DNA from 4 places in the Paenibacillus sp. FSL P2-0089 genome. Region 1 is predicted to be linked to each of the others. Evidence: riboswitches for the same ligand, from Rfam matches in the RefSeq annotation. Region 1 holds a riboswitch; each other region holds the start of a gene.

Region 1 (2,202 bases):
CTATATTGCGGAGGCGATTGTCATGCGGAAGTTATCCTATTTGATTATACTTGCCGGGGTCCTGATTATGCTCTACCCCAAAGGAAGCGAATGGTACGAGGACCGTCAGCAGCAGAAGCTGCTGGAAGAGGCTGAACAGGCCTATAGTGAAATCGTTCCTTCGGCTACGGCTCCTGCCAGCCAGGATCTGAGCAAGCCTTATGCGGAAGTCACCCAGCTGCTGGCTGAAGAGTCTGGTGCGGAAGAGCCGGTTCCCACTACAGCGCCCGAGCTTGAAGTGGGAGGCAAAATCACCGCTATTATTGAAATCGATAAAATCGATCTGAAGCTGCCTGTACTGGAGGGCGCCACCAAGACCAATATGAAGCATGCAGCCGCGCATATGAAGGAGACAGCTCCGATTGGCGCGGTAGGCAATGCAGCGATTGCGGCACATCGGTCAAGAACGGCAGGGCGGCTGTTCAACAGACTGGATGAGGTCGGTAAAGGGGATGCCATTACTGTTATTACAAGCGGACAGGAATACAAATATGTTGTATATGATGTATCTATTGTAGAGCCTACCGATATTTCAGTACTGAAGGGTAAGGATGATGATAAGATTCTGACCCTCATTACCTGTGATCCGCTTGTCAACCCTACCCACAGACTCATCATTCATGCAAAGTTGACCTGATTGTCATAGGACAATGCTGAGAAAGGTCAAAAAACATAAAATTTTAGTCTATTTTTGCGGGAATCTAGTGATTTGGGTCTTGCTAATAGATTGAGATATGGTAAGCTATAACTATGAAAGCTAATACACGATAACGGCAAACCTATCGAAAGGTAGGGACGCAAAGCTACAGGGCCTTCCCGTCATGGATGGCAGCCAGTTACCGAATGAAGAGGCTTTTTTTGTTTGTTTTCATTCTGAATCTGTCATTATGTGGCAGTAGATTGGACAGATAAAGCTTATACGATAACGGCAAACCTATCGAAAGGTAGGGACGCAAAGCTAAAGGGCCTTCCCGTAAGAATGGCAGCCAGCTACCGAAAGGGGTTTTATCCATGAAGAAGTTTTATTTAATGCTGATTACACTTTTTGTGATCGTCACTTCCGTGCAGACAGGCACTGCTCAAGCTGCTAATGCAGATTCAAGCTGGTTAAATGTTGGACAACTTGATCAAGGGGTTATCGGGGTTTCGTACGATGTTCCTAAAGACAAGAAGATGAAGCTCATGATTACCAAGGACAATAACAGCTATACTTACAACTTATACACTTCCAAACCGACCGAGACGTTCCCGCTGCAACAAGGTAATGGCTCTTACAAGGTCTCCGTTCTTGAGAATACTACCGGTAACAAATACAAGGTACTATCTTCCGAGACTGTATCTCTCTCAATGAGCAATGTGAATGCCGTATATTTGAGCTCTGTACAGAATGTAAAGTGGAGTTCTTCCGATAAATCCGTTCAAAAGGCAGCACAGCTTACAAAGGGTCTGACCACAGATGCAGACAAAGTTAAGGCTATCTACAATTACATCGTAGCTAACGTGAAATATGACTACTCTCTGGCCAACAGCGTAAGCACAGATTATATTCCGAACAACGACAACACACTGGCTACCAATAAGGGTATCTGCTACGATTACGCTTCCTTGTTCGCTACTATGCTCCGCAGTGAAGGGATTCCAACCAAGTTGGTTATGGGGAATACAAGCTATGTAACTTCATACCATGCCTGGAACGAAGTGTTCCTGAATGGCAAATGGGTGACGATTGATACTACAGTGGATGCAGGTCTGGGTAAGAAAACAGCATCAACTGAACTGATCAAATCAGCAAGCAAATATACTGCAGCGAAATTCTACTAAGAATAGCTGTAACTATAGCATTATCTGAGAATAACCCGCTTAGTCATTAAGCGGGTTATTTTTATTTATATAAAGGTTGCTTTTTAATAGAAGGATAGGTTATTATAAATAAGCGTTGTTGGAGCGGCAAAGGAAATGAGAGATTACTTAAATAAGTGATTTCAAAAATAAAGCTTGCATTGCTCAGATGGACGTGATATATTATAAGAGTTGCTGGTGACGATGACATCGACACTAACAACGAGCTTGATCTTTGAAAACTGAACAACGAGTGAGTATCTGGAAATCACTTCGGTGAGATCCAAAAATGAGAATGTAAATTCTCGTCAGATGTTTCAAAAT
Region 2 (2,202 bases), 290 kb from region 1:
AGATCCTCGCGGGTAAGCTCGTAGGTCTCCAGCTCCAGCCATTTGGCCATCGGGTTCGTGCTGCGCTCCAGCGGGTCAATGTCTGCGGCCATATGGCCATATATTCGAATATTGGCGATCAGCTTCGAAGCCTTGACAGCCTTCTTGAGCCACTCGGCATCTGCTGATACGGCAGGCCTTGGAGCCCTCTCGGCATCGGGTGCCAGTGGAGGGGGGCCGGATACGGTGAAGAGATCGCGGTAATGCTGTTCAACAGAAGAGGGGTCCTTGACAAATTGCTCATATCTTTCTTGGATGTAGCCCAGGTTGGGGCCGTAGTATTTGCTCCATACTGTGTCGTTATAGGGCTCTTTGACTGCCATGAATAGGTCCTCCTAACGGATAAACTCCACGCGAGGCATCCAGTGTGCCACTTGGCGGAGCTGCAAATGTTTGCGGTTTCATTCTCATCCTATTGTGCTACTTTCCGGCGGGGTAATCAATTCATACTTTCGGTCAATCCGTTCGCAATTTGGCATGATTCATTACAGTATTCATACGGAACTATCATAAATAGAAAAAACTCATATAACAGCCCGTTATACATACAAATGGGTAATTGTCTCTATACGATGTTGCGTGCAGCGGCAAGTCGGGGCGGATGGGGTTCCCTTTAGTATATTTAAACTATTAGATAGTGTTTGAACTTGGAACTGGAAATATTTATACAAGCCGCTGGCAATTTCAGCTAAGTTTCCTCACATTTTTTCATAAAAAAATTCCAGAAAACGACACACTAATTGCGTATGATCTTGTATAATGTTATTGCGGAGAACGGTTTCATCGATTCTTGCCAGATCCTTTCATGATGGAAAGGGTCCAGTAAAAGGTAAACCTGCCGAAAGACAGGGGCACAAAGTCTCGGATCTAAAGTAGAAATACTACAAAGTAGCAATACTACTATGATGGCCGGACTGCCTGGGGACGCGAAAATTCTAGGAGGAGATTTCTTGGATATGTCCAACCAGGGGAATGACGAGCTGCAGGCAGTAGATCTGGATTTAGAATGGGTGCACTTGCTGATGTCTGCCAAGCAGGCGGGGATCGCGGCGGAGGATATCCGCCGGTTTCTAAGTGAGAAGGCGCTCCAGGCGATGTAAGGGCGGTCATCATTGTTCGGATACATACAGAAAAGGCACAGCGTCCGGTACGCTGTGCCTTTTCTGTATGCCGCTTGAAAGGCTGCCTTCGCCGAAGGTGGCCTCCCTGCCGTGCGGAGTCTTCCCTGTGGCATATAATGCTCGTCTAGTTGTCCTTTTGTTCCATGCGCCATTTCTGGTAATCGAGGAATTCCTTGAATTCGCGTTTGCTTATACCGGAGGCCATGGCCTCCTGAACAAGCCGGAACCATTCCCCGTCCAGAGCCTGTTCTTCCGTCTCTGCCAGTCCGCCATACAACAGTGCATGAATGGATACCTGAAGCGCGTCAGCGATTTTTTCGATGAATTGAATGGAGGGGTTGGATTGAATGTTCCGTTCCACATTACTGAGGTATGATTTCGCCACATCAGCCTTATCGGCAAGCTCGGATAACGAATAGCCCTTCTCCAGCCGGAGTTTGTGGATGCGGCTTCCCATAGTATCTGACACGATTACAACGCCCTCCGTACTTTTTTTGGTGAAAAATAAGAAGTTATATGCTTTGCGCTATACATTCTCCTTATCTTTCTCGTTGAAACGGTACCGCCCGTTCAAAGGCCGGCAAAGCCGTTTTCTCTTGTCAGTATAACAAAAATCCGCAAAACGGACAAAAATCCTTGAACCCGGCAGCGGGAAAAAAGAAACGGCATACCCGGCCCGGATGAGGGAGGATATGCCGTCTTGATGGATTGCTGAAACGCTGCCTTCCTAATAAAAGGCCGGCAAAGCCATTTTCACTTGTATAGGCTGGCCCCTGATCTACTTGGCTTCTCCCACTCCTTGAAGAGCATCGAAGGTCCAGTTCAGAGCTAAGCCGTCACCCTGGAAAATGTTCTGATCGAGCGTGTTGTCTACGAATTCGAAGGCGATCTTGAAGGTCTTGGACCCGGCGGCGGCAATCCCTCCTGGCAGTACACCTGCTGCTACGAGATCGTAGCTGGGGGTGTTTTTCAGATCCTTCAGGGAGATCTCGGACAGCACATGACCGCTTAGTGAACCGCCGGTGTACGTATTATCCAGGAG
Region 3 (2,202 bases), 190 kb from region 1:
AAGTCTGCCGCTTGCGGCAGGCTTCTTTGTTAGCGCTGCTCCATCTTCTCCATACCCAGATATCTGCGCATATGCAGAGTGGCCTGGGCGGCAATCACATCATCCAGCAGCAGCATCCGTTCGTGATAGCCCCTGCAGACAAATTTGGCTTCAACACCCGTCTCCAGCCGCTGCTGCTCATAGACCTTCAGACCACGTGCGCGCATTCCGGCACGGACCTCCCGCAGATCGGCAGAAGCGGCATGAGCGGCCGACTGGATTACCTCCAGATAAGGTGCAGGCGTGCGCAGCTCAGAGGCTATAGCAGAAGCATCGCGCTCGAAGGCGGATAGAATAAGCGGCAGCAAAATATAAGATTTGACCAGCAGGTTGTCCTGGCTCTCTGCTCTTTGCATCCTTCTCAACCCCTCGAAGAGAACGTATATTCGCATTGTAACTCATCCTTCAAAAAATAATCAATGGGTTTTATAAATTAACTCAAATAATGTGATATATTTCACAAAAAAATAAGATGAATTATTTTATATTAAAATTGAAATATTAAAGATTGAAAAATAAATCAGCTCAAAGGAGAATGGCAATGAGTCGTGAAGGAAGCCTCCGCCGTGGTTTGGTATTCGGGATCATTCTAAGTGTTCCGCTCTGGGTATCGATGATTGGCTGGGTTCAGCTGTTCGGGTCTGCCTAGGCGACATTTTATTCAAAATATATGAAGTCTATTAGCAGGTGTCGTCCCTATGGGCGGCACTTTTTTTTCGAGCTGAGGTGCCTGTAAATAGGTAAAATTGCATTGAACAGGAGCAGACAATGAGTAGGAGGGGTCTGAAGGCGATAAAATAGGACAAATGCATCAAATTTAAATAATATAAATTGATATTATTATAGGTAAGAGAGATAAACGGCTACAGCCAATCCTCTGATTTCTCGACTTTTTTCGTCAGCATATAAAAAAAGATTCGCCCCTGAAGCCTTATGATAAAAGGGTTAAATGAGGAATCTTCGCAAAAATAATTTCAAAAAATATACTGGGAATGGATTGACAACAGGGTGGGGGAGCGGATAAACTGAAATTAGTACAAAAGTAACAAATGTCATAGACTCAACAATGATCTTACATAAGCAAATCTTAATTGCATACCGAAATCATGTACAAACGCAAACCGTATCGAAAGAACGGGACGCAAAGTCAGGAATCTACTGTCTCTAAAGTTGAGGCTAGGGTCGTCCGGCCGCCGTGAAGCTAACCCTTCGTGGCGGTCTTTTTGTTGTTATAGTCGCGTGACAGATTCATAGAATAGTAACTAGGAGGTGTGGACTATTGAAGAAAAGAGTACGTAAAACAGCTGCCATCCTTATGGCAGGCCTATTGACCCTATCCAGTGCCTTTACGTGGGGGACGGATGTTAGAGCAGCTTCAGGGGTGCCGTATACGCCAACACCGGTTTTGGGGGTTGCAGGGAATTTTAATGCTTTTATCCTCGGGGATTTTAAACAAGCCAATGACCAGATTGAAGGCCGCCTGGCAGCGGCGGGGAACATTACCCTCTCCGGAGGATACGGAGTAGCCAGGGCATACAGGGATGCTTCGCCGACGGATGTACTTGTGGCCGGTAAGAATTTTGTACATTTAGGCAGTGGAGAGATCTATGGAAATGTGGTATTTGGGGATAGCTTTACAGCCAATGAGCCTGGTGTCAACATCAAAGGCGGGAAGAAAAATGCCAGCCCGATTGATTTTGCAGCCGAGCAGCAAGCTCTGATCTCCCGATCCACAGAGTATGGGGCCTTGGCCGACACGAATGAGATTGGCGATAATCATTATGGACAGCTCAAGATAAGTGCACCGGATCGTTTCAATGTAGTTCATTTGGATGCCTCGACACTGGCGAAGACCAACTATATCGAATTCAACATTGCACAGAACGCTACGCTGATTATTAATATAAGCGGGTCTACAGTCAATGTGCCGAGCTTTTCAATGAATAACGGCAGAGCCAGTCAGGTATTGTTCAACTTTTACGAAGCTTCTGAGGTGAATATCGCTTATACCTCATTCTTCGGGACGATCCTCGCACCTAGAGCGGATGTTCATTATGCCGGAGCAGAGCTGTACGGAACCCTGATTGCAAAATCTTTTAGCGGCGGGGTAGAGATGCACCTGGGATTGTACGAGGGAGAGGGGCCGCCGCCGAGTCCGACGCC
Region 4 (2,202 bases), 1.2 Mb from region 1:
TGTAGATTGGCGGATATCGCCATAGACGTACACATTCCCGAGGGCTTCAATTCGTACAGGTCCTTCCAGATCTCCCGGTACAATGATGTCACCTGCGAACATAACATCGCCCGCAGGATCTGTCATCTCTCTGGCCAGAAGACTGACCGGAGGGAAGTCACATATCCGGACGCTGCCGCTTCCTCCGCAGATACGGGGCCTGCCGGTGTGCCGGGCTACGATATTGCCACAGGGAAGGAGCTTGGCATGATTACCGGCAGCAAAGTAGATATCCTGCGGCGGGGGAGGGGGCAGGACCCTTCCGTCTGTGTCGAGGCCGGGAATGCCTTCTTCCGGCGGCAGCTTGCGGGCGAAGACTTCGCCTGCAAAGGCAAAGGGGGCTCCCGGGAAACGGAGATACTCCAAGGGTTCCGCAGGCTTCTGACCCCGGGCTCCCTGTCCCTGAAGCATCCGGTTCCCCTCCAGTGTATGCTCAGGCAGCAGGAATTCCAGCCGGGCTTCCTTGCCGGGCAGCGGGGCTCTGCCTTCAGCGATGCATACGGGGAGATATGTAGGGTTCTCCAGCTCCGCGTACAGGGCGGGAATGTTCAGGTTGCGCAGAATAAAACGGTTGTCCAGTGAGGCGATAATCTGTTCTATGGTGAGCGTGGACAGCAGCATCGCCGGATTGGGCTGGGCACGGACGACCGCTTCGAAGGCGGCGGGGCAGTTGACCAGATTCCAGGCGTACTTCTCTGCACGGTATAAAGTGAAGTGGACCTTGAGCTTGTCAGGCGATACGGTAATTTCATATTGCGGCTTCTCACAGATCTCCCAAGTGATATAATCCGCTCTGGTCACCTCGGTCGGCTCTGTAACGGTCTTCCAGTTGATCTTCAGGACAACAGGGTGGACCGCAGAAATGCGGGCGGGAGCACCTCCGGGGAGCGGGGGAGTAATGAATATCTGGTTGTCCTGCACGAGGATAATTCCATTCTTATCTCCAGTTGTCCCGTCAGAAGCTCGGCCCTCCACAGAGAATGAATCCAGGAGACCTTTACGTTCGAGCATCAGGGACTCTACGAATTCATATCGGCTTGGTTCGATATCCTGCTGCGGCATGGTTGTAACCTCACTTTTTCGTATGATCAATGGCAATTCGTACAGAAAAAGAACATCATCAAGCCTGGGAGGCTTTCCCTCCTGAATAGCTGGCTTAAGTGGTCTCTATTGGCAGCCTGGCAACCGTAAACGCAGATTCCGGCGTTCTTAGGCCCATAGCTTTGCGTCCTGCCCTTTCGGGGAGTTTGCCTTTAGAAATAGATCAATGATATACATCCTGTAGAGGTGGGAGTTATGGTCGACTGTAATCGACAAAAAGAGTCATAAATAGTTCTTACGCGTCATTAACTTCTGCAAACAAGCTTAATTCTAGTACTTAAAGAGCTATTTTTCAACTATATTATGCCTATTTATCAAAAAACTCGAAATATGCAGCTCTATTTCGACAAAAAAACTGGTTTCCCAGCGCTTACAGCTTATGGAAGAGGCAGGGGGAGGAAAGTATGAGCATTCAACTGTTGGGACACCCTGGGCTTGGTAAGACTCGGAGTGTTCTTTTTTGATAAGCGATTTTGCGAGTGTTAATGTTATGTGTATGTTAACTATGTAAATAAACACAAACATTCAGTGTATTATTTCGTAATAAAACCGAAGACATCGCAAATTCATTGTAATATAATCTAACTCATACCAAGGAAACGCGAATTAATGTTAACTAATGTAACATTAATAGAGATGGCGACATCAGGAGAGGAGCATAAACCATGCAGATTGCAGCAACACCTTACATCTGGCCTTATAACGGGGCTGTGGACCCGGCGAAGACAGCGCTGATGATTATCGACATGCAGACGGATTTTTGCGGCAAGGGCGGTTACGTCGAGAGAATGGGTTATGACCTCTCATTAACAGCGAGGGCGATCCAGCCCATTCAGCGGCTGCTGGCCCGTATCCGGGACATCGAAGGCTTCACCGTGATCCATACCCGCGAGGGGCATAAGCCGGATCTGTCGGATCTGCCGGCGAACAAGCGGTGGCGCAGCCGCCAGATCGGGGCCGAGATCGGCTCCGAAGGACCGGCGGGACGAATCCTCGTGCGGGGGGAGCGCGGCTGGCAGATCATTGATGAGCTGGCGCCTGCCCACGGAGAGTACATTATAG

What was found. A riboswitch is a leader RNA that binds a small molecule or an ion and turns the genes downstream of it on or off. The one in region 1 is predicted to bind cyclic di-GMP.
Region 2: another riboswitch for cyclic di-GMP. It lies ahead of NST69_RS00375 (anti-repressor SinI family protein); the one in region 1 lies ahead of NST69_RS01590 (transglutaminase-like domain-containing protein).
Region 3: another riboswitch for cyclic di-GMP. It lies ahead of NST69_RS00800 (choice-of-anchor A family protein); the one in region 1 lies ahead of NST69_RS01590 (transglutaminase-like domain-containing protein).
Region 4: another riboswitch for cyclic di-GMP. It lies ahead of NST69_RS29595 (flagellar assembly protein A); the one in region 1 lies ahead of NST69_RS01590 (transglutaminase-like domain-containing protein).

The regions. Positions count from the first base shown of each region.
Region 1 is NZ_CP152006.1:382,304-384,505, forward strand. It holds gene NST69_RS01585 (class D sortase) at 23-676, shown strand; cyclic di-GMP riboswitch class I at 802-883, shown strand; cyclic di-GMP riboswitch class I at 957-1,037, shown strand; gene NST69_RS01590 (transglutaminase-like domain-containing protein) at 1,051-1,860, shown strand.
Region 2 is NZ_CP152006.1:92,466-94,667, forward strand. It holds gene NST69_RS00370 (2-oxoglutarate dehydrogenase E1 component) at 1-362, opposite strand, end outside; cyclic di-GMP riboswitch class I at 858-961, shown strand; gene NST69_RS00375 (anti-repressor SinI family protein) at 996-1,139, shown strand; gene NST69_RS00380 (helix-turn-helix domain-containing protein) at 1,285-1,617, opposite strand; gene NST69_RS00385 (TasA family protein) at 1,939-2,202, opposite strand, start outside.
Region 3 is NZ_CP152006.1:189,450-191,651, forward strand. It holds gene NST69_RS00795 (hypothetical protein) at 30-395, opposite strand; cyclic di-GMP riboswitch class I at 1,145-1,237, shown strand; gene NST69_RS00800 (choice-of-anchor A family protein) at 1,319-2,202, shown strand, end outside.
Region 4 is NZ_CP152006.1:6,960,124-6,962,325, reverse strand. It holds gene NST69_RS29595 (flagellar assembly protein A) at 1-1,101, opposite strand, end outside; cyclic di-GMP riboswitch class I at 1,209-1,301, opposite strand; gene NST69_RS29590 (isochorismatase family cysteine hydrolase) at 1,806-2,202, shown strand, end outside.